DNA from 2 places in the Streptomyces sp. NPDC033216 genome. Region 2 is predicted to be linked to the other one. Evidence: riboswitches for the same ligand, from Rfam matches in the RefSeq annotation. Region 2 holds a riboswitch; the other holds the start of a gene.
What was found. Region 2 has a riboswitch for glycine ahead of gcvP (aminomethyl-transferring glycine dehydrogenase). Riboswitches for the same ligand answer to the same signal wherever they lie in the genome.
Positions count from the first base shown of each region.

Region 1: another riboswitch for glycine. It lies ahead of gcvT (glycine cleavage system aminomethyltransferase GcvT); the one in region 2 lies ahead of gcvP (aminomethyl-transferring glycine dehydrogenase).

Region 1 is NZ_JBVIQK010000028.1:16,310-31,000, forward strand. It holds gene ACZ5Y0_RS32295 (L,D-transpeptidase) at 1-963, opposite strand, end outside; gene ACZ5Y0_RS32300 (L,D-transpeptidase) at 1,131-2,375, opposite strand; gene glgX (glycogen debranching protein GlgX) at 2,528-4,762, shown strand; gene ACZ5Y0_RS32310 (GNAT family N-acetyltransferase) at 4,837-5,472, opposite strand; gene ACZ5Y0_RS32315 (helix-turn-helix domain-containing protein) at 5,529-6,443, shown strand; gene ACZ5Y0_RS32320 (EF-hand domain-containing protein) at 6,507-6,719, shown strand; gene ACZ5Y0_RS32325 (NADPH-dependent F420 reductase) at 6,977-7,717, shown strand; gene ACZ5Y0_RS32330 (glycoside hydrolase family 25 protein) at 7,723-8,280, opposite strand; gene ACZ5Y0_RS32335 (L-serine ammonia-lyase) at 8,385-9,752, opposite strand; gene glyA (serine hydroxymethyltransferase) at 9,855-11,132, opposite strand; gene gcvH (glycine cleavage system protein GcvH) at 11,148-11,525, opposite strand; gene gcvT (glycine cleavage system aminomethyltransferase GcvT) at 11,657-12,775, opposite strand; glycine riboswitch at 12,850-12,966, opposite strand; glycine riboswitch at 12,967-13,066, opposite strand; gene ACZ5Y0_RS32355 (AAA family ATPase) at 13,243-13,929, shown strand; gene ACZ5Y0_RS32360 (enhanced serine sensitivity protein SseB) at 14,129-14,691, shown strand, end outside.
Region 2 is NZ_JBVIQK010000010.1:248,896-263,586, reverse strand. It holds gene ACZ5Y0_RS20790 (DUF881 domain-containing protein) at 1-497, shown strand, start outside; gene ACZ5Y0_RS20785 (small basic family protein) at 494-826, shown strand; gene ACZ5Y0_RS20780 (DUF881 domain-containing protein) at 832-1,695, shown strand; gene ACZ5Y0_RS20775 (FHA domain-containing protein) at 1,778-2,665, shown strand; gene ftsR (transcriptional regulator FtsR) at 2,709-3,446, shown strand; gene ACZ5Y0_RS20765 (bifunctional nuclease family protein) at 3,526-3,999, shown strand; gene ACZ5Y0_RS20760 (MerR family transcriptional regulator) at 4,239-4,922, shown strand; gene ACZ5Y0_RS20755 (DNA polymerase IV) at 4,992-6,413, shown strand; gene ACZ5Y0_RS20750 (PRC-barrel domain-containing protein) at 6,895-7,266, opposite strand; glycine riboswitch at 7,384-7,479, shown strand; gene gcvP (aminomethyl-transferring glycine dehydrogenase) at 7,663-10,548, shown strand; gene ACZ5Y0_RS20740 (ABC transporter ATP-binding protein) at 10,620-11,711, opposite strand; gene modB (molybdate ABC transporter permease subunit) at 11,708-12,541, opposite strand; gene modA (molybdate ABC transporter substrate-binding protein) at 12,538-13,359, opposite strand; gene ACZ5Y0_RS20725 (TOBE domain-containing protein) at 13,530-13,925, opposite strand; gene ACZ5Y0_RS20720 (extracellular solute-binding protein) at 14,648-14,691, shown strand, end outside.

The sequences.
Region 1 (14,691 bases), on a different contig from region 2:
GATGTCGTACTCACCGTCGTAGCCGACCGTGTCGCCGTTCATGCGGGTCACCGTGAACTTCTCACTGATGACCATCTGGCCGTTCCAGGTGGCGTAGCCGGCCTTGCCGGTGGTGACCGGGATGGTCTTGACGACCTTGCCCTCCTGCATGACCTGCATGGTGTGCTTCTTGGCGTCCACGACGGACACCTGGTCGCGGCCGATGGTGAAGGACACCGTCTTGGACTGCTCGCCGTAGACGCCCTTGCGGCCCTCGACGCCGTCGAGGTTCAGTTCCACCGTCACCTTGGTGCCGGCCTTCCAGTACTTCTCGGGCCGGAAGTCGAGGCGGTCGTTGCCGAACCAGTGGCCCTGGACGTCGACGGCCGGGACCGTCTTGATCCTGATGGCCTTCTCGACGTCGTCCGGCGCGGTGATGCCCCGCGTGAAGCGCACCGAGAACGGCATGCCGACACCGACGGTGGAGCCGTCCTCAGGCGTGAAGGTCCCGACGAAGGTGTTCTCCGGCGTCAGCGTGGTGAAGGACGCGTCCTCGGCGGCCGTACGGCCCTCGGAGTCCTTCGCGACCGCGTGCACCTGGTACTTGGTGGCGGCGGCCAGATGCGTGCTCGGCGTCCAGCCGGCGCCGTCCGCCGAGATCGTGCCGTCGACCTTCACGCCCTCGGCGTCCTTGACGACGACCTCGGTCAGCTTGCCCTTGGCGGCCGTCACCTTGAGGGCGCCGTCGGTGTCGACCGACTTGGCGCCGTCCTCGGGAGCGATCGAGACGACCGCCTCCGACTGCCCGCTCGCCGCGGTCGCGGCGCCCGCGCCCTTGTCGTCCTTCGTCTTCTCCGAGCCGGAGGCCCCGCCGCCGCAGGCCGTGAGGGCCAGCAGCAGTCCTCCGGCGATCAGCGCCACCCGCTTGTCACGGCCGCGTGGGCGCCCGCCAACCGATGCCCCCGATATCGGTCGCACGTTCAAGTTCGTTCTCCCCTCCCCCGGGCCCTTGAGGCCCGCACGCAGGCACGTCCGCTGCGCTGCGCGCATATTAACCACATGGTCAGGGGCCCTGGTGACCCCGGAATGTCACCGTTCAGTCCCAACTTGGACCATGGGCGGAGAGGGGAGCGGGAAGGGACAGTCGAAGGTCAGTTCACCGCGCTGCCGGCGCTCCATTCCTCCCAGTTCATGTTCCAGCCACCGAGCCCGTTGTCGGGCGCGACCGTCTTGTCCTCGCTGCGGACCACCTCGACGACGTCCCCGACGAGACTGCGGTCGAAGAACCAGCCCGCGGGCGTGTCCGCGCCGCCGCCCTTCACGTCCCTGAGGCCCACGCAGCCGTGGCTGAGGTTGACCCGCCCGAAGGCCTCGGGCGACGCCCAGTAGTTGCCGTGCAGGAAGGTGCCGGACTCGGTGAGCCGCATGGCGTGGGGCACGTCCGGGATGTCGTACTCGCCCTTGCCGTTCTTCTTCTTGAAGCCGACCGTGGCGCCGTCCATCCGGGTCAGCTCGAGCATCTCCGTGACGACCATCTTGCCGTTGTACGTCGTCGTCTTCGGGGCCCCGGCGGTGATGGGCACGGTGGCGAGCAGCTCGCCCTCGCGCCTCACCTGCATGGTGTGGTCGGCGGCGTCGACGAGGGAGACCTGGTGGCGGCCGACGCTGAAGGAGAACGTGCGGTACTGGAGCCCGTAGACGCCGGGCGCGCCCTCGACGTCGCGCAGGCGCAGGGAGACGGTGACGCGGGTGCCGGGCTTCCAGTAGTGCTCGGGGCGGAAGTCGAGCCGGGAGGTGCCGAACCAGTGCGGGCGGACCTCGACGGCCGGCTCCGCGGTCACGTGCACGGCGCGCTCGACGGCGGCACGGTTCTCGATCTCCCGGTTGAACTCCAGGGACACGATCATCCCGGTGCCGACCGTTGCCCGGTTCTCCGGCGTGACGTACCCGATGAAGCGCTCCTCGGGGACGTACGTCGTGAACGTGGTGTGCCGGGCCGAGCGGTGCCCGTCCCCGTCCACCGCGACCGCGTCGACGGTGTAGCGGGCGGCGAGCGCGAGCCGGTCGTCCCGCGGAGCCCACTCGCGGCCGTCCGCGGAGATCCGCCCCGGCACCGCGACCTCCTGCGCGTCCTGCGATGTGCGGACCCGCACCGACTCCAGGCGCCCGTCCGGCACCCGGACCCGCAGCGCCTGGCCGGGGCGCACCTCCCTGCTGCCGTCCCGCGGGGTGACCCGGATGGCGTCCCCGGACCCCGGGGGTCCGCCCGGCGCACGGTCGAGCCCGTTCCTGCCGTCCCCGCTGCATCCGGCGGCTCCCGCCAGCAGTCCTGCCCATGTCAGTACGGCGGCCAGTGCGACCACCGCGCGCCGTGCGCGCCCAGTTACGTGCCTCACGCGGTGCCCAACGACGGGCCCCGCTCCGGGAAACGTGAGTGCGAGGCACGCGCTGGGCAGAACAGGGGGGAGGACGACGCCGAGGGGAGCAGCGGTCGGGCCGCCGCACGCCCCGGACCCGCGTCGTGCCATGAGCCGCGGGAGGCTGAACGGTGTCCAGCGCAGCCGAACAGGAGGCGGTGGCGAAGGCGCGCCCCGCCGCGTCCGCCGTCGTGAACGGGGCACCTCGCAGGACGCCCGGCGTACCCGTGTGGCCGGGCGCGTCCACGCCGCTCGGCGCCCGCTTCCGGGTCGGCCCCGACGGAGTCGCCGGCACCAACTTCGCCCTGTGGGCGGGCGGCGCGGAGGCCGTCGAGCTGTGCCTCTTCGACGAACAGGGCCGTGAGACCCGTGCACGGCTGACCGAACTCACGCACGAGATCTGGCACGGCTTCGTGCCCGGCGTGATGCCCGGTCAGCGCTACGGCTATCGGGTGCACGGCCGCTGGGACCCGTGGACCGGCGCCCGCTGGAACCCGGCGAAGCTGCTCCTCGACCCGTACGCCCGCGCCGTGGACGGCGAGTTCGGCCTGCCGCCCGAGGTGTACGGGCACGTCCGCGACTGGCCCCAGCAGCAGGTCGCCGACACCGTCCGCGACGAACGGGACTCCGCGCCGCACGTCCCCAAGGGCGTCGTCGTCCACGACGACGACGACTGGGCCGACGACCGCCGGCCCAAGACCCCCTGGGCCGACTCGGTCATCTACGAGCTGCACGTGCGCGGCTTCACCATGCGGCATCCCGGCGTCCCGGAGGAACTGCGCGGTACCTACGCCGGTCTGGCGCACCCGGCGGCGGTCGAGCACCTGGTGAACCTGGGCGTCACGGCCGTCGAGCTGCTCCCGGTCCACCAGTTCGCCCACGAGGACCACCTGTTGCGCAGGGGACTGCGCAACTACTGGGGCTACAACTCGGTCGGCTACTTCGCCCCGCACGCCGGATACGCCTCCGCCGGGACGACCGGCGGACAGGTCGGCGAGTTCAAGAGGATGGTGCGCGCGCTGCACGCGGCCGGCATCGAGGTCATCCTCGACGTGGTCTACAACCACACCGCGGAGGCGGGCGAGCTGGGACCGACGCTGTCGTTGAAGGGAATCGACAACCGCGGCTACTACCGGTTGCAGTCGGACGCCCGCCGGTACGCCGACTACACGGGCTGCGGCAACACCCTGCACGTGGTCCAGCCGCACGTGCTGCGCCTCATCACCGACTCGCTGCGCTACTGGGTGACGGAGATGGGCGTCGACGGCTTCCGCTTCGACCTGGCCGCCGCCCTGGCCCGCTCCATGCACGACGTGGACATGCTGTCGCCGTTCCTCGCGGTGATCGCGCAGGACCCGGTGCTGCGGCGGGTGAAGCTGATCGCGGAACCCTGGGACGTCGGGTCGGGCGGCTACCAGGTGGGCGCGTTCCCCCCGCTGTGGACCGAGTGGAACGACCGCTACCGCAACGCCGTACGCGACTTCTGGCGGCACGCCCTGCCGGACGTCCGTGAGATGGGCTACCGCCTGTCGGGTTCGAGCGACCTGTACGCCTGGGGCGGCCGTCGCCCCTACGCCTCCGTCAACTTCGTCACGGCCCACGACGGGTTCACCCTCCGCGACCTCGTCTCCTACGAGCGCAAGCACAACGAGGCGAACGGGGAGGGCAACCGGGACGGCACGGACGACAACCGCGCCTGGAACTGCGGGACCGAGGGCGAGACGGACGACGAGCGGGTCCGGGCGCTACGGCGGCGGCAGCTGCGCAACCTCATGACCACGCTGCTGCTGTCGACGGGGGTGCCGATGCTGGTGGCGGGCGACGAACTGGGCCGCACCCAGCGCGGCAACAACAACGCGTACTGCCAGGACAACGAGATCAGCTGGCTGGACTGGACCCTGCTGGAGGACCCCGGCTGGAAGGGCCTGTACGACCTGACCGCCCGCCTGATCGCCCTGCGCCACCGGCATCCCGTCCTGCGCCGCCGGGCGTTCTTCTCCGGCCGGGCCCACTCGGCGGACGGCCTGCGGGACCTGGCCTGGTTCACGGCGCGCGGCACCGAGATGACGGAACGGGACTGGTACGCGCCCGCGGCCACGCTCGGCATGTATCTCTCCGGGCGGGACATCCCGGGCCGCGACGAACGGGGCGCCCCGATCACGGACGACAGCTTCCTCGCCCTCCTGCACGCGGGGGACCGCCCTGCCGACTTCGTCCTGCCGGGCCCGCCGTGGGCCGACCGCTACGAGGTCGTGGTGGACACCTCCCGCGAGGACCAGGGGGCCGCTCCGGCGGTCATACACCGGGCGGGGGCCGGGGTGACGATCCCGGCCCGCTCGGTCCTCCTGCTCAAGGTGACGTCCTGACGGCGTCCCGCCTGGAGAACATGAGCGGCCGCGAGAGCGACCCGCCCGTCGGGGCCCGGCACCGACCGACCCCGCTAGCGGGCGGTGAGGAGCGCCTCGGCCCCCACCGGGGTGTATCCCGCCGCCTGGAACGCCCGCATGCTGCGGGCGTTGCCCGGCGAGATCTGCGCCCACACCGGCTCGCCGCCGGCCAGCTGCCGGGCCGCCGTCACCAGGGCCCGCCCCAGCCCACGGTGCCGTACGTCCTCGTCGACCTCGACGGCGACCTCCAGCCGCCCGCCGATCCCGCGGCCCAGGACCAGCACCCCGCCGTCCGCCGCCCACACCCGCACGTCGTCGCGCCGCCTGCGCGAGCTGACCACCCGCGGATGGTCCGGGTCGTCGATCTCCGTGAGCCGCACCTCGGGCCCGCCCGCGAGCGGGGAGCCCACCACCATCGCGTCCACGGTGTCCGTCCGGCGGCCCGTGCGGTCCATGAACGCCGTCAGGAAGCGGGCGTTCATCGTCGCGGCCAGCGCGTCGCAGTCGGTCGCGCGCAGCGTCGCGTGCACCCACTCCGGGTCCTCGTCGGTGAACACGACCGAGTGCGCGGTGAAGGACAGCACGCCCGCGTCCCGCCCGCAGTCCTGGGCCACGACCGTCGTACGGCCGTCCGCGGGCGGGAACACGCCCCGCGCCGCCGCGTCGAGAATGTCCCGCAACGTCTCCACAGCGCTCCCTGCCGCTTCTTGAGTCTCCACCCGCTGGAAGGCCCAGACTCACACACATGACCGACGACGGCACCGGGCTTCTCACCATCGGCGAGCTGGCCAGGACCACCGGCCTGACCGTGCGCACCATCCGTTACTGGTCCGACGAGGGCGTCCTGACCCCCGTCACCCGCAGCGCGGGCGGCTACCGGCTCTACGACGCCGGGTCCGCCGCCCGCCTGGAGCTGATCCGCACCCTGCGCGAGCTGGGCCTCGGCCTGGACGCCGTGCGCCGGGTGCTGACCGGGGAGACCACGGTCGCGCGGGTCGCGGCGACCCACGTGAGTGCCCTGGACGCGCAGATCAGGTCGCTGAAGGTGACCCGCGCGGTGCTGTCGACCGTGGCACGACGCGGCTCGACCGCTGAGGAGACGACCCTGATGAACAAGCTGGCACGACTGTCGGCCGCCGAGCGACGGCGGATCGTCGAGGAGTTCCTGGCGGAGATCTTCGACGGCCTGGACACGGCCGACCCCGACATCCGTACCCGGCTGCGGCTCCACGCCACCGAGCTGCCCGACGACCCCACGCCCGAACAGGTCGACGCGTGGGTGGAGCTGGCGGAGCTGATCCAGGACCCGCGGTTCCGCACCCTGATGCGCGGGATGGTCGAGTTCAACGCGGCCGACCGCGGGCCGGAGGTGCCCGCGGGCACCTCCCTGTGGTTCGTGAGCCGGCTGATCCAGCTCGCCGGTGAGGCCCTGCGCGACGGCGTCACCCCCGGCTCCCCGGAGGCCGACGGCGTTCTGAGCGGCCTTCTCGGCGACGCCGACCGGGCCGCCGTCCTGGACCGGCTCACCGCGGCTGCCAACGTCCGGGTCGCCCGTTACCGGGAGTTGTCGGCCGTCCTGAACGGTACGGAACCCGCCGCGGGGTACGAGCGGGAGTTCGCCTGGGTGGTGGCGGCGCTGCGCGCTCACCCGGACCGTTAATCTGACCTGCGTCAGTACGACGGCAACGCAGCACCGCAAGGTATGACGAAGAGGGGCGGATCGGTGGCGGACATCGAAGAAGCACGCAAGCAGTTCCAGCGGATCGACACGGACGGCGATGGTTTCATCACCGCGGCCGAGTTCAAGACCGCTCTCGCCCAGGGGGGCGACTGGAACGTCACCGAGACGGTCGCCGAGGCCGTCATCAAGACGCGTGACCTGGACGGCGACAAGGTCCTGTCGTTCGACGAGTTCTGGGTCTACCTGAGCAAGTGACGAGGGCCTGCACCGGCAGGTGAGGTGAAGGGGCGCCCCGGTCCGCCGGGGCGCCCCTCTCTCACGCGCGCCGCTCTTCCACGCGTGCCTCTCCCAGCGCGCCCCTTTCTGACGCGCGCCGCTCTTCCACGCGCGGCCGCTCCCTGCGCCGGGCCGCCCCGCTCCGGACGCCCGATCCCACGCCGGCTTCGACCGGAGCCGACCGGGGCGGACCCGCTCCGAACGGGCCGGCGGCATCCCGATGGCGCAACCGAGGAATAGCCGGCCCTCCCGGCGAGGTTGACGCCGACGGTCAGACACATGCGCAGGCATATACTTACCTGGAAGGGTGCGCCATGAAGATCGGCATCATCGGAGCGGGCAACATCGGCGGCAACCTCACCCGACGGCTCACCGCCCTCGGGCACGACGTCTCCGTGGCCAACTCCCGCGGCCCGCGCACGCTCGCCGAGCTGGCCCAGGAGACGGGCGCCACGCCCGTACGGGTCGAGGAGGCCGCCCGCGGAGCCGAGGTCGTGGTGGTCACCGTCCCGCTGAAGGCGGTCCCGGACCTGCCCAAGGGTCTGTTCGACGAGGCCGCCGAGGGCGTCGCCGTCATCGACACGGGCAACTACTACCCGCAGCAGCGCGACGGCCGGATCGACGCCATCGAGGACGAGGGCATCACGGAGAGCCGCTGGACGGAGCGCCACATCGGCCACCCGGTGATCAAGGCGTTCAACGGCACCTACGCGCAGGACATCCTGGACCGCCCCCTCCCGGCCGGCACCCCCGGCCGCATGGCCCTGCCCGTCGCGGGGGACGACGAGGCCGCCAAGGCGAAGGTCCGGGCCCTGATCGACGAACTCGGCTTCGACACGGTCGACGCGGGCGGCATCGACGACTCCTGGCGCCAGCAGCCCGACACCCCCGTCTACGGCCTGCGCGGCGGGATCGACGAGGTCACCACGGCTCTGGCGGAGGCGTCACCGGACCGCCCGGAGGCCTTCCGGGGCTGAGCCGCTCAGTCCACCGTCACCCACGCCCGCAGCGCCGCCCGGCTCGCGAAGTTCGCCATGTTCTTGTCGAGAGGCTCGTCGGTGTACTGGTGGAAGCGCCACTTCGCCTTGATGCGGGGCTTGCCGGCGCTGACGTAGTCGGCGATCCAGAGTCCGTCGCCGGCGTACGAGGTGTCGTCGACGTTCAGCCAGTACGTCCTGTTGCAGTACAGGACGACCCGGTTGCGCGGCCGTAGCGACTTCAGCTTCCGGATGAAGCGGTCCTTCTCCGCGTTGCTCGCGTGGGTGCCCTCGCCGGTCGTCTCCCAGTCGACGGCGAGGATGTCGCCGGGGCGGTCCGGGGCCTTGGCGAGGAAGTGTTCCGCCTGGGCGCTGAGGTTGCCGGGCCACAGGAAGTGGTAGAAGCCCACGACCAGCCCGGCGTCACGCGCCCGCTTGGTCTGGGCGGCGAGTTTGGGATTGACGTAGGTACGCCCCTCCGTCGCCTTGACGAAGACGAAGGAGAGACCCTCGGTGGAGTAGGCGGAGGACTGATAGGCGCTGACGTCGACACCACGGAGCATGGGGCAACTCCCGGAAGTGCAGCAGAACTGACGGGAGTTGTCTTATGCCCCGACACGCCGACGGCGGAACCTCTGCTTCCATTCCCCGTCGGCGCGCCGCGAGTTCAGCACTCGATGATGTTCACCGCGAGCCCGCCCCGTGCCGTCTCCTTGTACTTGACCGACATGTCGGCACCGGTTTCCTTCATGGTCTTGATGACCTTGTCCAGGGACACCTTGTGCGTGCCGTCACCGCGCATGGCCATCCGCGCCGCCGTGACCGCCTTCACCGCGGCCATGCCGTTGCGTTCGATGCAGGGGATCTGGACCAGACCGCCGACAGGGTCGCAGGTGAGGCCGAGGTTGTGTTCCATGCCGATCTCCGCGGCGTTCTCGACCTGTTCGGGGGAGCCGCCGAGGACCTCCGCGAGCGCGCCCGCCGCCATGGAGCAGGCGGACCCGACCTCGCCCTGGCAGCCGACCTCGGCGCCGGAGATGGAGGCGTTCTCCTTGAAGAGCATGCCGATCGCGCCGGCGGCGAGGAGGAAGCGGACAACACCTTCCTCGTCGGCCCCGGGGACGAAGTCGACGTAGTAGTGCAGGACGGCGGGAATGATGCCGGCCGCGCCGTTCGTGGGGGCGGTGACCACCCTGCCGCCGGCCGCGTTCTCCTCGTTCACCGCCATCGCGTACAGCGTGATCCACTCCATGGAGTGGGCCAACGGGTCGCCCTCGGCCCGGAGTTGACGAGCCGTCATGGCGGCGCGCCGACGGACGCGCAGACCGCCCGGCAGGATGCCCTCGCGGGACATGCCGCGGGCCACACAGGCCCGCATCACGCCCCAGATCTCCAGCAGGCCCTCGCGGATCTCCTCCTCGGTGCGCCAGGCCCGCTCGTTCTCCAGCATCAGCGAGGAGATCGACAGACCCGTCTCACGCGTCAGACGCAGCAGCTCGTCGCCCGTGCGGAACGGGTACTTCAGGACCGTGTCGTCCAGCTTGATCCGGTCCGCGCCGACGGCGTCCTCGTCGACGACGAATCCGCCGCCCACCGAGTAGTACGTCTTCGACAACAGCTCCCCGCCCTCGGCGTCGTACGCCCAGAGCGTCATGCCGTTCGCGTGGTACGGGAGGGTCTCGCGCCGGTGCAGGACGAGGTCGTCGTCGAAGGAGAACGGGATCTCGTGCTCGCCGAGCAGCCGGATGCGGCCCGACTCCTTGATCCGCTCCACCTCCGCGTCCGCCGCCTCCACGTCCACCGTGCGCGGCGACTCGCCCTGGAGGCCGAGCAGGACGGCCTTGGGCGTGCCGTGGCCGTGGCCGGTCGCGCCCAGGGAGCCGTACAGCTCCGTGCGCACGGACGCGACGGAGCCCAGCAGGCCCTCGTTGCGCAGACGCCGCGCGAACATGCGCGCCGCCCGCATCGGGCCGACCGTGTGGGAGCTGGACGGGCCGATGCCGATCGAGAACAGGTCGAAGACCGAGATGGCCACGGGAACTCCTCAATACGGGGTGGTGCAGGGGGCTCCCGGCGGGATGCCCCGCCCACTGACCAGTGTGCGGGACATCCCCGGAAACCCCTCGGAGAACGGGAACTACTTGTTGAGACCGGGGTACAGCGGGTGCTTCTCCGCCAGGGTGACGACCCGGGCCTTCAGGGCTTCCACGTCGGCCCCCCCGAAGGGGGAGGGTGCCGTGAGCGCCTCCGCGATCACGTCCGCGACCTCGGCGAAGTCCTCGGCCGTGAAGCCGCGGGTGGCGAGGGCGGGCGTGCCGATCCGCAGACCCGAGGTGACCATCGGGGGCCGCGGGTCGTTCGGGACCGCGTTGCGGTTGACGGTGATGCCGACCTCGTGGAGACGGTCCTCGGCCTGCTGCCCGTCCAGCTCGGACTCGCGCAGGTCGACCAGGATCAGGTGCACGTCGGTGCCGCCGGACAGGACGTTGATCCCGGCCGCACGGGCGTCCGGCGCGGTCAGCCGCTCGGCGAGGATCCGCGCGCCCTCGACGGTGCGGCGCTGGCGCTCCTTGAAGTCGTCCGAGGCCGCGACCTTGAAGGACACCGCCTTCGCCGCGATGACGTGCTCCAGGGGACCGCCCTGGAAGCCCGGGAACACGGACGAGTTGAGCTTCTTCGCGAAGCTCTGCCTGGCGAGGATGATGCCGCCGCGCGGGCCGCCCAGCGTCTTGTGGGTCGTGGAGGTCACCACGTCCGCGTGCTCGACCGGGTTCGGGTGCAGGCCCGCCGCGACCAGACCGGCGAAGTGCGCCATGTCCACCCACAGGTACGCCTCGACCTCGTCGGCGATCCGGCGGAACTCGGCGAAGTCCAGCTGGCGCGGGTACGCCGACCAGCCCGCGATGATCACCTTCGGGCGGTGCTCCTTGGCGAGCCGCTCGACCTCGGCCATGTCGACCAGGCCGGCCTCGTCCACGTGGTACGCGACCACGTTGAACTGCTTGCCGGAGAAGTTCAGCCGCATCCCGTGGGTCAGGTGACCGCCGTGCGCCAGGTCGAGGCCCAGGATGGTGTCGCCCGGCTGGGCCAGCGCGAACAGGGCGGCCTGGTTGGCGGAGGCGCCCGAGTGCGGCTGGACGTTGGCGTACTCGGCGCCGAACAGCTCCTTGACCCGGTCGATCGCGATCTGCTCGGCGACGTCGACGTGCTCACAGCCGCCGTAGTAGCGGCGGCCGGGATAGCCCTCGGCGTACTTGTTGGTCAGGACCGAGCCCTGCGCCTCCATGACGGCGAGCGGAGCGAAGTTCTCCGAGGCGATCATCTCGAGCGTGGACTGCTGGCGGCGCAGCTCGTCGTCGACCGCCGAGGCGATCTCCGGGTCGAGTTCGTGCAGGGGCGTGTTCAGGACAGACATGCGTCTTTCGACCTCTCAGCCGGCGATGTAGGCGGTGTACTCGTCGGCGGAGAGCAGCTCGGCCGGCTCGTCCGTGACGCGTACCTTGAACAGCCAGCCGCCTTCGAAGGGGGCCGAGTTCACCAGCGCCGGGTCGTCCACGACGTCCTGGTTGACCTCGACGATCTCGCCGGTGACCGGCGCGTACAGCTCGCTGACCGACTTGGTCGACTCCAGCTCGCCGCAGGACTCGCCCGCGGTCACCGTGGCACCGACCTCGGGGAGCTGGACGAAGACCACGTCGCCGAGCGCGTTCGCCGCGTGCTCCGTGATGCCGACCGTCGAGACGCCGTCCTCGGCGCCCGAAAGCCACTCGTGCTCCTTGCTGTAGCGCAGCTGCTGGGGGTTGCTCATGGCCTGAATTCTCCTGTACGCGGGGGAGTGCTGATGAATGGGGGACGGCTGGGAACGCGCGTGAACAGCGGAAATGTGCGCAGGGTCACGCGCGAGGGGCCTGCCCGGCTTTTTCGGCCGAACGTCAGTCTCTACTTCTCACGCTTGTAGAACGGCAGCGCCACGACCTCGTACGGTTCGTGGCTGCCCCGGATGTCCACGCCGACACCCGGCGTGCCCGGAGCCGCGTGGGCGGCGTCGACGTACGCCATCGCGATCGGCTTGCCCAGCGTGGGGGAGGGGGCGCCGGAGGTGACCTCGCCGATCACCTCGCCGCCCGCGACCACGGCGTACCCGGCGCGCGGGACGCGGCGGCCCTCGGCGACCAGGCCGACGAGGACGCGCGGCGGGTCCGTCTCGGCGCGCTCGGCGGCCGCGGCGAGCGCCGCGCGGCCCACGAAGTCGCCGTCCTTGTCGAACTTCACGACCCGGCCGAGGCCGGCGTCGAAGGGGGTCAGCGCGGTCGACAGCTCATGCCCGTACAGCGGCATGCCCGCCTCCAGGCGGAGGGTGTCCCGGCAGGACAGGCCGCACGGGGTCAGGCCGACGCCCTGACCGGCCTTCGTCAGGGCCTGCCACAGCTCGACGGCGTGCTCCGGCTTCACGAACAGCTCGAACCCGTCCTCGCCGGTGTAGCCGGTGCGCGCGATGAGCGCGGGGACGCCGGCGACGGTGCCGGGCAGGCCGGCGTAGTACTTCAGACTGTCGAGGTCGGCGTCGGTCAGCGACTTCAGGATGCCGGGGGACTCGGGTCCCTGGACGGCGAGGAGCGCGTAGGCGTCGCGGTCGTCGCGCACCTCGGCGTCGAAGCCCTCGGCGCGCGCGGTCAGCGCGTCCAGGACGACCTGGGCGTTGGAGGCGTTGGCGACGACCATGAACTCGGTGTCGGCGAGCCGGTAGACGATGAGGTCGTCGAGGATGCCGCCGTCGGCGTCGCAGATCATGGTGTAGCGGGCACGGCCCACGCCCACGGCCGCGATGTTGCCGACCAGGGCGAAGTTCAGCAGCGCGCCCGCCTGCGGGCCGGTGACGGTGATCTCGCCCATGTGGGAGAGGTCGAAGAGGCCGGCCCGGGAGCGCACGGCGTTGTGCTCGTCGCGCTCGGAGCCGTAGCGCAGGGGCATGTCCCAGCCGGCGAAGTCGGTCATGGTGGCGCCGAGCGAACGATGCAGGGCATCGAGGGCGGTGTGGCGGAGCGGGGTACTGCTCATCGGGCGTTCGTCTCCCAGGGCGATGGGGTCCCTCCCGCGCGAGCGAAGCCGAGCGTGGGGGGAAGCGAGGTCGTTCCTCCCCATCTGTCATCGGAACCTGAGAGGTTCGCCATGACCGCCCGCGAACGGGGTCGATCATGGCTTGCACCTTGGGTGGAGCCACCGAGGGGTGACTCGCTTTTCAGATGTGCCTCGCCCGCGCGGTAACGGGGCCTGAGAGATTCAAGGGAGGGACTTGCTCCTTCGGCGCCCCAGCGACGCTGTCGGTGGGGACTCTCCCGCGCGGATTCAAACGGCCGGTATGCAGTTGGCGCGGCCATCATCGCACGCCGCGCCCGATCACGGCAGGCCGCATCTGTAACCGGCCTGTGGCGGTAAGCGCATGAAAACGCGAGAGGAAGCGCATTACCTTCTCTTTACGCTCGACGGGGAGAAGACTTGTCTGACCCCAGGGGAGGACGAAGACGGTGAACAGGACCACGGCACTCGCGACCGGTTCCGCACGCGCGACCGGCCCGGCGCTCGCACTGCCCGCGCAGCCACAGGCCCCACCCCAGGTGGCGTGCGGCGCACCGCCCGCCCCGGTTCTCCGCGACCTGCGTGACCGCGCCGGCCACAGCCCGCACGCTCTGACGTTCGGGCCCCGCGACCTGGTCGTGGTCACGGGACTGCCCGGCAGCGGCAAGTCGACGCTGATGAGGCGCGCCGTCACGGGCGTCCGCATCGACTCCCAGGACACCCGCGACCGCTGGGACGCCCGCATGCCGAGCGCCCTGCCGTACGCCCTGTACCGCCCCCTCGTCCGCCTCGCGCACTACGCGGGTCTGCGCCGCGCCCTGCGCACCGGCGAGGGCGTCGTCGTCCACGACTGCGGTACGCAGGCCTGGGTGCGGGCCTGGCTGGCCCGCGAGGCCCGCCGTCGCGGCGGGACCCTGCACCTGGTGCTGCTCGACGTCCCCGTCGACACCGCCCTGGAGGGCCAGCGCGAGCGCGGCCGCGGCGTCTCCCGGTACGCCTTCCGGCGCCACCGCGGGGCCGCCTCCCGCCTGCTGCGCGCGGCGCAGACGGGCCGTCTTCCCGCGGGCTGCGGCTCGACGGTCCTCCTGGACCGCGCCGCGGCCGACACCCTGCGCCGCATCGACTTCACCGGCTGAGCGCCCGACCGACCGCCTGACCGCCCGCCCGCCCGACCGCCTGACCGCCCCGCCCGCCCGACCGCCTGACCGCCTGACCGCCCGACCGCCTGACCGCCCGACCGCCCGCTCGCGCGCCCCGGCCGGTGGCCGAGGGCCCGTCCCCGTACCCGATAGCCTTCTGAGCCACACCCAGTGGTTCCCAGCAGGCGGTAGGCAGATGGATTTCCCCCCGGCGGACTTCCCCGCGGACTTCCCGGCACCGGCACACCCCCCTTCGCACGGCGGATGGCCAGGCAACGAGCTGGAGGAGGTGCTCTCCGCCTCCCTCGGCGTGCCGGGGGCCGGCGGACGCGTCGTGGAGGTGCTCGGCCGCAGCTTCGTGTGGGTGCCGCTGCCCGGCGGGGGCGGCCCGCACAGCGGCCCTCTCGACCTGCCCACCCTGGAGCTACAGGGGCAGGCGTACGTGCCGGTCTTCAGCTCCGAGGAACAGTTCCGGCAGGTCGTCGGCGCGCACATGGCGTACACCGTCGCCCCGGCCGTCGAGTTCGCCCGCGGACTGCCTCCGCAGGTCGGCATCCTCGTGAACCCGGACGGCACGGTCGGCATCCCACTGCCCCCGATGGCCGTCGCCGAGCTGTGCCGGACCGGCCGTACCCCGCTGGACGGCCCCGCGAGCGGAGGCCGCGTCCGCCTCCACGAGCCCGACTGGCAGGACGACCCGGTGGACTTCCTGTCCGCCGCCTCCGCCGAGTTCGAGGCGATCGGCGTGGTCCTCACCGC
Region 2 (14,691 bases):
AGGCGGAGCTGGTCGGGATTCTCGCGGGCGCCGTCGAGGTGCACGGGCCCGGTGTGCGACTGGTCGTGGACGACGCCGAGGAGGCCTCCACCGGCGGTGACGGGGACCCGCGCGAGACCTCCGGTTTCTCCGACACCGGACGGGTCCGCGACCGTGACATGCAGCGCGTGGTCAACGGGCTGTGGGCGTCCGGTGCCGAGGCCGTCTCCGTCAACGGGCAGCGACTGACGGCCCTGTCGGCGATCAGGGCCGCGGGCGACGCGATACTGGTGGACAACAAGCCGCTGGTGCCGCCGTACACGGTGCTCGCGGTGGGGGACGGGAAGAACCTGAGCACCCGGTTCCAGAACAGCCCCGACGGGCTGTATCTGCATGCCCTCCAGGAGAACTTCGGCATCCGGACGGCCATCTCGGTGGAGAAGGACATCCGGGTGCCCGCAGCACCGAGTGTGATCGTACGTACAGCACAGCCGAGAACTGGGAAGGGCACATCGTGATCGCCGTACTGGGCCTCGTCGTGGGAGTCGTGGCCGGCCTCTTGGTCCGGCCCGAGGTTCCGGCGGTCGTCGAGCCTTATCTGCCGATCGCCGTCGTGGCGGCGCTGGACGCCGTGTTCGGCGGTCTGCGGGCCATGCTCGACGGCATCTTCGACGACAAGGTCTTCGTCGTGTCGTTCCTGTCGAACGTGGTGGTTGCCGCCCTGATCGTGTTCCTGGGCGACAAGCTGGGCGTCGGTGCCCAGCTGTCCACGGGTGTCGTGGTCGTGCTCGGCATCCGGATCTTCTCCAATGCCGCGGCGATCCGCCGGCATGTCTTCCGGGCGTGAGGGCGATGAGCGACCACGACACGACCCAGCCGGGCGAGACACCGCGGGACGAGACACCCACGACCAGGCTGCGCAAGGAACTGCCGCAGGAGGTTCCCTCGACCGCTGCGCGAGCGGAGACGCCGGAGGAGAGCGCCAAGCCCGCGGTGACCGGTCGTCAGCGGCTCGTGCAGGGGCTGTGGCCGCCGAGGGTGAGCCGGGCCCAACTCATCGTCGCGCTGCTGCTGTTCGGTCTCGGCTTCGGGCTGGCGGTGCAGGTGGCCTCCAACAGCGACAGCGGCAATGCCCTGCGCGGCGCGCGCCAGGAGGATCTCGTGCGCATCCTCGATGAACTCGATGACCGCAGTCAGCGTCTTGAGGACGAGAAACAGGGTCTCGAGAAGCAGCGGCAGGAACTCGAGAACAGTTCCGACCAGGCCGAGGAGGCCCGTAAGCAGACTGTCGAGAAGGAGAAGCAGCTGGGCATCCTGGCGGGCACGGTGGCCGCCCAGGGGCCCGGCATCACCATGACCATCCAGGACACGAAGGGGACGGTCGAGGCGGACATGCTGCTCGACGCGATCCAGGAGCTGCGCGCGGCGGGGGCGGAGGCGATCCAGGTGAACGGCGTCCGGGTCGTCGCCGACACGTATCTGACGGAATCCGGCAAGAGTGTGAGCGTCGACGGGAACAAGATCAACACGCCCTATCGTTTCAAGGTCATCGGCAAGCCGCAGGACCTCGAACCGGCGCTCAACATCCCTGGAGGCGTGGTGCAGACTCTGGAGAAGGAGCAGGCCACCGTGTCGGTGGAGCGATCGACCGAGATCGTCGTGGACGCCTTGCGAGCAGCGGAGCAGCCTGACTACGCTCGGTCGTCCTCGCAGTGAACCGGGGGTGCATGGGGGCCGTCCGGCAGGGGCATGAGGTTGCGGGGGGTCGGCGCACCGATCGAGTGGTGCGTGGTGGAAACTGTTTGGTGGATACGGACGTTGTGAAGATGTCCGGGTCGGCCGGTCTAGTCATTCAGGGTTCGTCCTGCCCCACGGGCGGGTCTGTTTCGGTCAAGGGGAATCGCCCGTGAAGTTGTTTGCGAAGTTGTTCGGTAAGAGCGCGCGAGAGGGCAGCGGTGACAACGCGACCGCTCGTCACCGCGCACAGCCTGACGCCGAGGGCCAGCGGCCCCTGTTCCGTGACCAGGTGGCTGGTCCGGGCGGTGACATTTCCGGAGGCCAGGGCGGGGCGTCGGTTGACCCTGCACAGTCCGGCGGCATAGGTTTCGGGCAACCGTCAACCTCAAGCACGGGTGGAGGGTTTTCCCCTATGTCGGCCCTGGTGTGTACGAGGTGCGGTAACCGCAACGCGGAGAACAGCCGCTTCTGTTCCAACTGCGGCGCGCCGCTGAGGCCGGGTCTGACGCCCGAGCGCGCGTCGGAGACGACCTCCACCATCTCCATCTCCGGTCTCGAGGCCTACGACTCCGAAGTCACCGGACAGACGCAGTTGCCGGCGCTCTCGCCCGAGGCGCAGGCCGCGGTCGACGCGCTGCCGCTGGGTTCCGCCCTGCTGGTGGTGCGACGCGGCCCCAACTCGGGCAGCCGCTTCCTGCTGGACGGCGACCTGACGACGGCCGGACGACACCCGCAGAGCGACATCTTCCTGGACGACGTGACGGTCTCGCGCCGCCATGTGGAGTTCCGGCGTCGTCAGGACGGTTCGTTCACGGTGGCCGACGTCGGCAGCCTGAACGGCACGTACGTCAACCGCGAGCGGATCGACGAGGTGCCTCTGTCGAACGGCGACGAGGTGCAGATCGGCAAGTACCGGCTGGTCTTCTACGCGAGCCAGCGAGGCTACTGACCCGCCCCCGGACCTGGTCCGGGGGAACCCCCAGGGGAGGCCCATGCTGCGAACACCGAGGGGCGGTTCCGGATCCGGCGCCGCCGCAGCGGACGGTGATGCGATGAGCATCGGCACGGTGCTGAACCTGCTGCGCGACGAGTTCCCCGAGGTCACCATCTCCAAGATCCGCTTCCTGGAGTCGGAGGGGCTCGTCGAGCCGCAGCGGACTCCGTCGGGGTATCGCAAGTTCAGCGTGGCGGACGTCGAGCGCCTCGGCCATGTGCTGAGGATGCAGCGGGACCACTATCTGCCGCTCAAGGTGATCCGGGAGCATCTGGACGCCGTGGCCCGCGGTGAGGCGGCGCCGCTGCCCACGGTGGGCCGGCAGCGGGACGGACAGGCGGTACCGGAGCCGGCCGAGGGTCCCACCGCCGCCCGGATCGGGCGGACCGAGCTGTTGGCGGCCGCCGGGATCGAGGAGCGGGAGCTCCTGGAGTGGGAGTCGTACGGGCTCGTCGCGCCGCTGGAGGACGGGGTCTACGACGCGGAGGCGGTCACGGTGGCCGTGCTCGTCTCCGAGCTGGGGCGGTTCGGGATCGAACCCCGGCACCTGCGGGCGATGAAGGCGGCGGCCGACCGTGAGGCGGGGCTGGTGGACCAGGTGGTCGCACCGCTCAGGCGGCACCGCAATCCACAGACCAGGGCGCATGCCGAGGCCCGGACGAAGGAGCTGGCGGAGCTCACGGTCAGGTTGCACGCGGCGCTGGTGCAGGCCGCGCTCGGGGTGCGCCTGCCCTGAGGGGTTCCGGTCGCCCGGATCGGTCACCCGTTCCAGGCCCGACTACCCAAAGGTCCCGAGCACGGCCTAGGGTTGCTGTGTGAACGAGCTCGATGTCGTAGGTGTCCGGGTCGAGATGCCCTCCAACCAACCGATCGTGCTGCTGCGTGAAGTGGGAGGCGATCGTTACCTCCCCATCTGGATCGGGCCCGGGGAGGCGACGGCGATCGCCTTCGCCCAGCAGGGCATGGCTCCGGCGCGGCCGCTGACCCACGACCTTTTCAAGGACGTGCTGGAAGCCGTCGGCCAGGAGCTCAGCGAGGTGCGCATCACGGACCTGCGTGAAGGTGTCTTCTACGCCGAGTTGGTCTTCGCGAGCGGGGTCGAGGTGAGCGCGCGGCCTTCCGACGCCATAGCGCTGGCCCTGCGCACCGGAACGCCGATCTACGGCAGCGACACGGTGCTGGACGACGCGGGGATCGCCATCCCGGACGAGCAGGAGGACGAGGTGGAGAAGTTCCGTGAGTTCCTGGACCAGATCTCGCCCGAGGACTTCGGCAGCAGTAACCAGTAGCCGTCGGAAGCCGGGTCGGTCCGGCGGGCCCACCGGCCCTCCGGTCGCGGCAATTGCCGGCGGCGCGTGAGAGCGTCCTGCGGCTTCCGCTCAGGGCATTCGGCTAGCCTTTCCCCGCGATGGAGCGCGGGAAACCACTCCTAGGGTGATTATCACTCGGCGTGCCGAGTGTGGCGATCGTTGACGCACCCCTGGTGACTGCCTACCGTCGAGAAGGCAGGTCAAGGACGGAGGTCGGCGTGAGAAGCAGCGGCGACGGTACGGTTGGGGGTGCCCCCGGACTCGGTGTCGGGGGGAGCGGTCCGTACCCTCCCCCGAGCTCTCGGCTCCGCGCGAGCGGGGGGTATCCCCAGCACGGAGGCGCGGCCGATCACACACCGCAGCGACCGGCGGTCGTGCCGAGCAGCGGAGGGGCGACGTCCATGGCGTCCGAGGAGATCGGTTACCGGGGGCCGACGGCCTGTGCGGCCGCCGGCATCACCTATCGGCAACTGGACTACTGGGCGCGCACGGGGTTGGTCGAGCCGAGTGTGCGGCCGGCCCACGGGTCCGGTACCCAGCGCCTGTACAGCTTCCGGGACGTGGTGGTCCTCAAGATCGTCAAGCGTTTCCTGGACACGGGGGTCTCCCTCCAGAACATCCGCACCGCCGTCCAGCACCTGCGCGAGCGTGGTTTCAGCGACCTCGAGCGGATGACGCTGATGAGTGACGGCGCCACGGTCTACGAGTGCACCTCGCCGGACGAGGTCCACGCGCTGCTCCAGGGCGGCCAGGGCATCTTCGGGATCGCCGTCGGCGTGGTGTGGCGGGACGTCGAGAGCGCACTGTCGCAGCTGCACGGAGAGCGCGTGGACACCGGTGAGACACTCGTCGGGCCCAACCCGGCGGACGAGCTGGCCCGTCGGCGAAACCGGGCGGTCTGACGGCTTCGGCAGGGCCGCGCGGACGGCTGCGCGACGTCATTGTCAGTGGCGTGGTGCAGCATCGGAGATGTGAGAAACGCGCCCACCATCCTGCACCTCGACATGGATGCCTTCTTCGCGCAGGCGGAACAGGCGTCCAAGCCGAGCCTGCGCGGGAAAGCCGTGGTCGTGGGCGGGCTCGGCCCGCGCGGGGTGGTGGCGACCGCCTCGTACGAGGCACGGGTCTTCGGGGTGCACTCGGCGATGCCGATGGCCCAGGCACGCCGGCTCGCCCCGAACGCCGCGTACCTGGTACCGCGGGGCGCGTTCTACCGCCAGATCAGTGACCAGGTCATGGCGTTGCTGCGGGCACTGTCCCCGCTGGTGGAGCCGCTCAGCCTCGACGAGGCGTTCGTGGATCTGGAGGCCGGGGAGGCGGCCTGGGACAGCGAGTCGGCGCGGCTGGCCGGGGTGCGGCTGCGCGCCGACATACGGGCGGTCACCGGGCTCACCGGGTCGGTGGGGCTGGCCGCCTCGAAGATGCTCGCCAAGATCGCCTCCGAGCAGGCCAAACCGGACGGTCTGGTGGTGATCGAGCCGGGCACCGAACGGGCCCTGCTCGCGTCGATGTCGGTGCGGACGCTGCCGGGGGTCGGTCCGGCGACCGGCGACCACCTGAGGCGGGCCGGGATCGCCACGGTCGGGGAGATGGCCGAGGCGGGGGAGGACGAGCTGGTACGGCTGCTGGGCAAGGCGCACGGGCACGCGCTGTACGCCATGGCGCTGGCCCGCGACGACCGGCCCGTGGTCGCCGAACGGGGAACCAAGTCGGTGTCGGTGGAGGACACCTACGACGTGGACATCCACGACCGGGTGCGGGTGGAGCTGGAGGTGCGGCGGCTGGCCGACCGGTGTGTGCGGCGGCTGCGGGGAGCGGGGCTGTCGGGGCGGACCATCGTGCTGAAGGTGCGGCGGTACGACTTCTCCACGCTCACCCGGTCCGAGACCCTGCGGGGGCCCACGGACGACCCGGTGGTGGTGCGGGAGGCGGCGGCGCGGCTGCTGGACGCGGTGGACACGACGGGCGGTGTACGCCTCCTCGGCGTGGGCGTCAGCGGGCTGGCCGACTACACGCAGGAGGACCTCTTCGCGCAGGCGGCCGAGGTACGGGCGGCCGGGATGCGGGCGGACGGGCCCGAGGACGAATTGCCGCAGGAGCCCGCCGTGGCGGAGGCCGTGCCCGCGGAGCACCGGTGGCGGCCGGGGCTCGACGTGCGCCACTGCGAGCTGGGCCACGGGTGGGTGCAGGGCAGCGGGCTGGGGAGGGTCACCGTGCGGTTCGAGACACCCGACTCGGAGGTGGGCCGGGTGCGGACCTTCCGGGTCGACGATCCCGATCTGGAGCCTGCGGATCCGCTGCCGCTGGTCCGGCGAAGACCGGACGAGCAACAGGTCCCGGGCGGGGCCGGCGAAGTGCCCGTGGTGCGGTCACCGCAGGGGAGTGGCCGGTGACGGGACCGAGTGGAGTGCTGTCCGGTGGCGGACGAGAACGGACGGGTCCGGCCGGGTCTCGGCGGTGCGGCGTGACGAGGTGCGGGCGGGCGTGCGAACGGGTCACCGGGTGGGCTGCGGGACACGAGGACGTCGGCGGGGCGCCGCTCGTCGGATCCGGGGCGCGGGGGCGGGGGCACCGGGACGGGCGGACTCGGACATCGATCTCGTCGCGCTGACGACCGAGCCCGGCCGGTATGCCGACGACGACGCCCGGGTGCGTGACTCGCCCCGGGCGGCCTGATCCGCAATCACGGGCCGGGGGCCGCCACCGCATGGCGGCACTTCGCCGTCTCCGGGCTGGAGGTCGAGGTCGGATCGGTCCCGTCGACGGGCGCACCGATCCCGTCGGTTCCCGCATGCGACGCGTCACCGGCGGGCCCGGCCCCTCCATGACCCGAGGGCTCCTGGCGGCGCTGGGTCACGGGTGCGTCCGCTCCGGTCAGGTCTCCTCCTTGCCCGCCAGTCTGCCGAAGTCGCGGTCCGGGAGCGGCGGAGGGGCGCCCACGTCGAGGCCGTAGTGGTGGTAGAGCTGGAGTTCCTGGTCGGGGGAGAGGTGTCGGCCCACGCCGAAGTCAGGGGCGTCCCTGATCAGGGCGCGGTCGAAGGGGACGTGGAGGGTGCCCTCGATCAGTTCGCTGGGCTCCAGGGGGACGAAGGCGTCCCTGCTGAACAGGCCGGTCCGTATGGCCGCCCATTCCGGCACGCCGGTCGCGTCGTCGAGGTAGACCTCGTCGATGACGCCGATCTTGGTGCCGTTGCGGTCGAACGCCTTGCGGCCGATCAGGTTGCGCGGATCGATGTCGGTCTGCACGAGACCCCTCCACTTGGTCACACACTCATCCGTAAGCACTACGAAAGAGCACATCGGGGGCGGCGGCCACTCGAAAGGAGGCCTCGTTGACCTCGCTGGTAGTCTGGCAACGGCTGCTGACCCCGTGCGGGAGAGTCCTCCGGAGATCGCCGGAGGCGCCGAAGGAGCAAATCCTCCCCGGAATCTCTCAGGCTCACGTACCGCACGGACGAGGTCACTCTGGAAAGCAGGGCGGGTGCCGACGGCGTCGACGGCTTCCGCTCTCACCGACGGTGAAAGCCGGGTGCCCTCGGGCGGCCGGTGAAGCTCTCAGGTTGAGATGACAGAGGGGGAGGCCGTCCGGGTACCCGCCAGTGGTGCCCCTCGAAGGTCGTGTCTGACCAGGAGGCCTCCGCAATGACCGCCCATCGCATTCCGCTCTCCGACCTCGAACAGGGAATCCCCTTCGAGCAGCGCCACATCGGGCCCGACCAGGAGGCGCGGGCCAAGATGCTCGCGCAGGTCGGCTACGGCTCGCTCGACGAGCTGACCGCCGCCGCGGTCCCCGATGTGATCAAGAACGCCGACGCGCTGGACCTGCCGGGCGCACGGACCGAGGCCGAGGTGCTGGCCGAGCTGCGGTCGCTGGCCGCCCGCAACCAGGTCCTGGACTCGATGATCGGGCTCGGCTACTACGGCACCTTCACCCCGCCGGTCATCCTGCGCAACGTCATGGAGAACCCGGCCTGGTACACGGCCTACACGCCGTACCAGCCGGAGATCTCGCAGGGCCGGCTCGAGGCGCTGCTGAACTTCCAGACCATGGTCGCCGATCTGACCGGGCTGCCGACCTCCGGCGCATCGCTGCTCGACGAGGGCACGGCGGCGGCCGAGGCGATGGCTCTGTCCCGGCGCATGGGGAAGAACAAGAAGGGCCTCTTCCTGATCGACGCGGACGCGCTGCCGCAGACCGTCGCCGTGATCGAGACCCGTGCCGAGCCGACCGGCGTCGAGGTCGTCGTCGCCGACCTCAGCGACGGCATCCCGGCCGACATCGCCGCGCGCGAGATCAACGGCGTACTGATCCAGTACCCGGGCGCCTCCGGAGCCGTACGGGACCTGAAGCCGGTCATCGAGCAGGCGCACGAGCTGGGGGCGCTCGTCACCGTTGCCGCCGATCTGCTCGCGCTGACGCTGCTGACCTCACCCGGTGAGCTGGGCGCGGACATCGCGATCGGTACGACGCAGCGGTTCGGTGTGCCGATGGGCTTCGGCGGGCCGCACGCCGGTTACCTGGCCGTCCAGGAGAAGTTCGCGCGCAGCCTGCCCGGCAGGCTCGTGGGCGTGTCCGTCGACGCCGACGGCAACAGGGCGTACCGGCTGGCGTTGCAGACCCGTGAGCAGCACATCCGCCGGGAGAAGGCGACCAGCAACATCTGTACGGCGCAGGTGCTGCTCGCCGTCATGGCCGGCATGTATGCCGTCTACCACGGGCCCGAGGGGCTCCGGGCGATCGCGCGGCGGACCCACCGCTACGCCTCGATCCTGGCCGCCGGGCTCACCGCCGCCGGCGTCGAGGTCGTGCACGGCTCCTACTTCGACACCCTGACCGTGCGGGTGCCCGCGAAGGCCGCCGAGGCCGTCGCCGCCGCGCGGGACAACGGCGTCAACGTGCACCTCGTCGACGCCGACCACGTGTCGATCGCCTGCGACGAGACCACCGGGCGGGCCCAGATCGCCGCCGTCTGGCGGGCCTTCGGGGCCGAGGGCGACATCGAGGCCCTCGACGCGGCCACGCAGGACACCCTCCCCGCCGACCTGCTGCGCGGCGACGAGATCCTCACCCACCCCGTCTTCCACCAGCACCGCTCCGAGACCGCGATGCTGCGCTACCTGCGCAGGCTGGCAGACCGCGACTACGCGCTCGACCGGGGCATGATCCCGCTGGGTTCGTGCACCATGAAGCTCAACGCCACCACCGAGATGGAGCCGGTCACCTGGCCCGAGTTCGGTCAGCTGCACCCCTTCGCGCCCGCCGAGCAGGCGCGGGGCTACCTCACGCTCATCCATGAGCTGGAGGAGCGGCTCGCCGAGGTCACCGGCTACGACAAGGTGTCCCTTCAGCCGAACGCCGGGTCGCAGGGCGAGTTCGCCGGACTGCTCGCCGTACGCGGATACCACCGGGCCAACGGCGACGAGCAGCGGACCGTGTGCCTGATCCCGTCCTCCGCGCACGGCACCAACGCCGCCAGTGCCGTGATGGCCGGGATGAAGGTCGTCGTCGTGAAGACCGCCGACGACGGTGAGATCGACGTCGAGGACCTGCGGGCGAAGATCGAGAAGCACCGGGACGAGCTGGCCGTGCTGATGATCACCTACCCGTCGACGCACGGGGTGTTCGAGGAGCACGTCGCCGACATCTGCGCGCAGGTGCACGAGGCGGGCGGCCAGGTGTACGTCGACGGCGCCAACCTCAACGCGCTTGTCGGGCTCGCCAAGCCCGGGCATTTCGGCGGCGACGTCTCGCACCTGAACCTGCACAAGACGTTCTGCATCCCGCACGGCGGCGGCGGTCCGGGCGTGGGCCCGGTGGCCGTACGGTCGCACCTGGCGCCGTATCTGCCGAACCACCCGCTCCAGCCGGAGGCCGGGCCCGCGACGGGTGTGGGGCCGATCTCGGCCGCGCCGTGGGGTTCCGCGGGGATCCTGCCGATCTCGTGGGCCTATGTGCGGCTCATGGGCGGCGAGGGGCTGAAGCGGGCCACGCAGGTGGCCGTGCTGTCCGCCAACTACGTCGCCAAGCGACTCGAGCCGCACTACCCGGTGCTCTACACGGGTCCCGGCGGGCTGGTCGCGCACGAGTGCATCATCGATCTGCGTCCGCTGACGAAGGCGACCGGTGTCAGCGTGGACGACGTGGCCAAGCGGCTCATCGACTACGGCTTCCACGCGCCGACGATGTCGTTCCCGGTGGCCGGGACGCTGATGATCGAGCCGACCGAGTCGGAGGACCTGGCCGAGCTGGACCGGTTCTGCGAGGCGATGATCGCCATCCGCGGCGAGATCGAGAAGGTCGGGGCCGGTGAGTGGCCCGCCGAGGACAACCCGCTGCGGGGCGCTCCGCACACGGCCGCCGCGCTGGGCGGCGGGTGGGACCACGCCTACACGCGCGAGGAGGCCGTCTTCCCGGCCGGCGTGTCCGCCGCCGACAAGTACTGGCCGCCGGTGCGCCGCATCGACCAGGCCTTCGGCGACCGGAACCTGGTCTGCTCCTGCCCGCCGCTGGACGCGTACCAGGACTGATCCGCCGGTTGTTACGTCATGAGGCCCGCGTCCCGGTCGGGGCGGGGGCCTCACGGCGTGTCGTGGGCGGCTCAGGCGGGGTAGGCGTGCGTCTGGGCCGCCTTGACCGTGGCCCACACCGTGGCGCCGGGACGCAGGTCGAGTTCCGCGGCGGCGACCGTGGTGAGATCGGCGGCCAGCGGGAGTTCGCCGGTGAGGTCGGCGCGGATCTGGTCGCCGTGGGTCTCCAGGCCGGCGACCGCGCAGCGCCACAGGTTGCGGGCGCTGGAGCCGGTGGGACGGTCGCGGTGGAGGGTGACGGCGCTCGGCGGGAACGCGACGAACACGGGCCCGGACAGGACCTCCGTGGTGGTCACCGCGGGGCCGGCGTCGAGGCGGACCGTGTGGCCGTCGGAGCGGCCGCGGTAGAGGTTCAGGCCGACGAGCTGCGCGATGTAGTCGGTACGTGGATGGCGGGCGATGTCGGAGGGGGCGCCCTCCTGCACGACCGTGCCGTGCTCGACGACGACCAGGCGGTCCGCGAGGACCATGGCGTCGAGCGGGTCGTGCGTGACGAGTACGGCGACCGCCTCGAACTCGGCCAGGTGGCGCCGGAGTTGGGCGCGCACCTCCAGGCGGGTGCGGGCGTCCAGGGCGGCGAGGGGTTCGTCGAGCAGGAGCAGCCGGGGGTGGGTGGCCAGGGCGCGGGCCAGGGCGACCCGCTGGGCCTGGCCACCGGAGAGCGAACGTGGTCTGGCGCCGGCGTGCTCGGCGAGGCCCATCCGCTCCAGCCACCCGGCGGCCAGGGAACGTGCCTCGGCCTTGCTCGCGCCGTGGCAGCGCGGTCCGAACGCCACGTTGTCCAGGGCGCTGAGATGCGGGAACAGCAGGTAGTCCTGGAAGACCACCCCGACCGGGCGGGACTCCGGCGGCGTACGCTCCAACGGGTTGCCGTCCAGGTGGAGCCGGCCGCCGGTGAGCGGCACCAGGCCGGCGAGGGCGCGCAGGGCCGTCGTCTTGCCGGCGCCGTTCGGGCCCAGCAGGGCGACGACGTCGCCGGGAGCGGCGCTCAGGGCGATGTCGAGGCGGAAGGCGCCCCGGTCGACGACGAGGTGGGCGTCGAGGCCGTCGGCCGTGCCGGGGGTGCGGCCGGGGGCGTCCGTCGCGCGGTCGGGGGTGTTCATGAGGCGGTCATCCAGCGGTCGCGCAGGCCCGCCAGCACGGCGATGGAGACGGCCAGCAGCACCAGGCTGAGCGCGATGGCGGCCTCGGGGTCGTTCTGTAGGGCGAGATAGACGGCGAGCGGCATCGTCTGGGTACGGCCGGGGAAGTTCCCCGCGAAGGTGATCGTCGCGCCGAACTCGCCCAGCGCTCGTGCCCAGGCCAGCACGGCGCCCGCCGCGATGCCCGGCGCGATGAGGGGCAGCGTGACCCGGCGGAACGCGGTGAGGCGGGAGGCGCCCAGGGTGGTGGCCGCCTCCTCGTAACGGCGGTCGGCGGCGCGCAGTGTGCCTTCGACACTGATGACGAGGAACGGCATCGCCACGAAGGTCTCCGCGAGGACGACGCCGGCCGTGGTGAACGGCAGGGTGACTCCGAACCAGGCGTCCAGCCACCGTCCGACCACGCCGTTGCGGCCGAGGGCGAGCAGCAGGGCCACCCCGCCCACGACCGGCGGCAGGACCAGCGGGAGCGTCACCAGCGCCCGCACGAGCCCCCGGCCGGGGAATTCGGTGCGGGCCAGCAGCCAGGCCAGGGGCACGCCGACGACCAGGCTCACGGCGGTCGCCGACGTGGCGCAGACCAGGGACAGTCGCAGGGCCTGCCATACCTGCGGGCTGGCCAGCTGCTCGGGGAGGCTCTGCCAGGGTGCCCGGATCAGCAGGGCGACGAGGGGCAACAGCAGGAAGGCCAGGCCCAGCAGGGCGGGCAGCAGGAGGGCAGTGGGGACGCCGGTGCGGATCCGGCCGGGACGCCGGTCGCCCTCGCGGGTGTCGGAGGCGGGGGGCGTCACGGCTTCAGGAACCCGGCCTCGGTCAGCGCCCTCTGGCCCTCGGCGGAGCGCACGAGGGTGACGAAGGCCTTGGCGGCCTCGGCGTTCCCGGCGTCCTTGAGCGCCACGATGGGGTACTCGTTGACGGCGTCGGCCGACTCGGGGAAGTCCACGCCCTCCACCTTGTCACCCGCCGCGCGCACATCGCTCCTGTACACCACCGCGGCGTCGGCCTCCTTGAGCTCCACCTTCGTCAGGGCGCTCTTGACGTCCTGCTCGTAGGAGACGGGGGTGAGCGTCAGCCCGCTCGCGTCGAGGGCCTTCTGGGCCGCGGTGCCGCACGGAACGGTCTTGTCGCACAGGACGACCTTGAGGCCGGACTTGGTGAGGTCCTCGAGGGAGGCGACGTGGTGGGGGTTGCCCGGCAGGGTGGCGATCTCCAGCTGGTTGCGGGCGAAGGCGACCGGGGCGGAGGCGTCGGCCCCGGCCTCCGTCACGATCGCCATCGTCCTGCTGCTGGCGGCGGCGAACACGTCGGCGGGGGCGCCGCTGGTGATGCTCGCGGCGAGGGCGTCGCTGCCGCCGAAGTTGAGGACGACCTTCGTGCCGGGGTGGGTCTTCTCGAACTTCCTGCCCAGGGCCGTGAAGCTCTCCTGGAGGGAGGCCGCCGCGAAGACGGTCACCGTGCCGGACAGCTGCGCCGGACCTGACGCGGGGGACCCGGCCCCGGACGAGGTGCCGTCGGAGGAGGAGCAGGCGCTCAGCACCAGCAGCGCGGCGACCAGCGCGCCCGTGGCGCGGGGTGTGCGGCGGCCCAGGCGAACTGATCGGGTCGTCACGGTGCGCTCCTCGCTGTCGTCGCGGCCCCGGACGGGCCCCTGCCGCGATGATACTGCCGCAGGTGCGAGGCACAGGTCAGCTGTGGCCACGCATACGCGGGAAGGATCGGGCCTGGAGGTCCGCAGGTGCGACAGGCGTTCGGTGCTCGGCCGGCGGTGTCCGGCTAGTCTCAGGCGCGGTCGATGTGGACGTTGGTCGACTTCACGCGGGCCGTGGCCTCCATGCCGACCTCCAGGCCGAGTTCCTCGACGGCCTCGCGGGTCAGCAGGGAGACGAGGCGGTGGGGGCCCGCCTGGATGTCGACCTGGGCGGCGACGTCGCCCAGTTTGATCGCGGTGACGATGCCGGGGAACGCGTTGCGGGCCGAGGTGTAGGAGGCGCCGCCCTCCTCGCCACCGGATCCGGCGAGTTCGACCGAGAACGCGGCGAGGTCCCCGCCGTCGATGAGGCGTCGTCCGGTGTCGTCGCGGTGCGTCGGCACCCGGCCCGCGTCCGCCCAGCGGCGTGCGGTGTCGGGGCTCACGCCGAGCAGGCGCGCGGCCTGGCCGATGGTGTAGGACTGCATGCCGGCCACGATAGGGGGCAGGTCGGGGTGGGGGAGGAGCGGGCCTGCGCGTACGGCCGTACGGCGGTCGTTCGTGTCGTAGGGATCGCAGGTCGGCGCGGAGGGACGCCCCCGCCGGCCCGCGTGACGCGGGAGCGGCGGGTGCGGTCCGGTTCCGCCACGCTCTCACGGGTGGCCGGGGCGCGCTCTCTCTGGCCGAACAGGGCCGTCGCCGTCGTCCGGGGGTTCGCCGGCGCCCGTATCCACGGACTGCCCGAGTTCTGGGCGGCCGGTGCGGGGTCTCGTAGGGGGTGTCGGGCGACACGGCCTGCCGTCGCCCGTGTCGAGAAGCCGGGGAAGGACGACCCCCGAGGGCCGAACCCCTCAATCTGCCGCGCGGGTCGCGCGTCAACCTCCTCGCACTCGACGTCGCGTCGAGGCACCGATCGCCGGCGGGCAACGAGTCCCTCCGGCTCGCCGTGGGGCCGACGCGCGGTCTTGTCCCTCCCGGGACGGCCCTCTACAGTCCGCTCCGTAAAGTTCGCCGATCAGGGCGAATGTTTCGGCCTGTTCGATCTGTCGGACCTCTCACAGTGATGCGGGAAGTTCTCTGCGCCCCAGGGGTTGCCACCCGTCCGAGGCTATCCCTAGGGTGCGGCAGCAGCGAAGCTTTCTGGATTGCGACCGAAACTTTCGATCTCGCGGGTGGCCCTGGGGTCGCCCAGTACCCCAAGGAGCACATGATGGGCGACTCGGGACTCTCCCGACGAGGCTTCCTGGCGGCCTC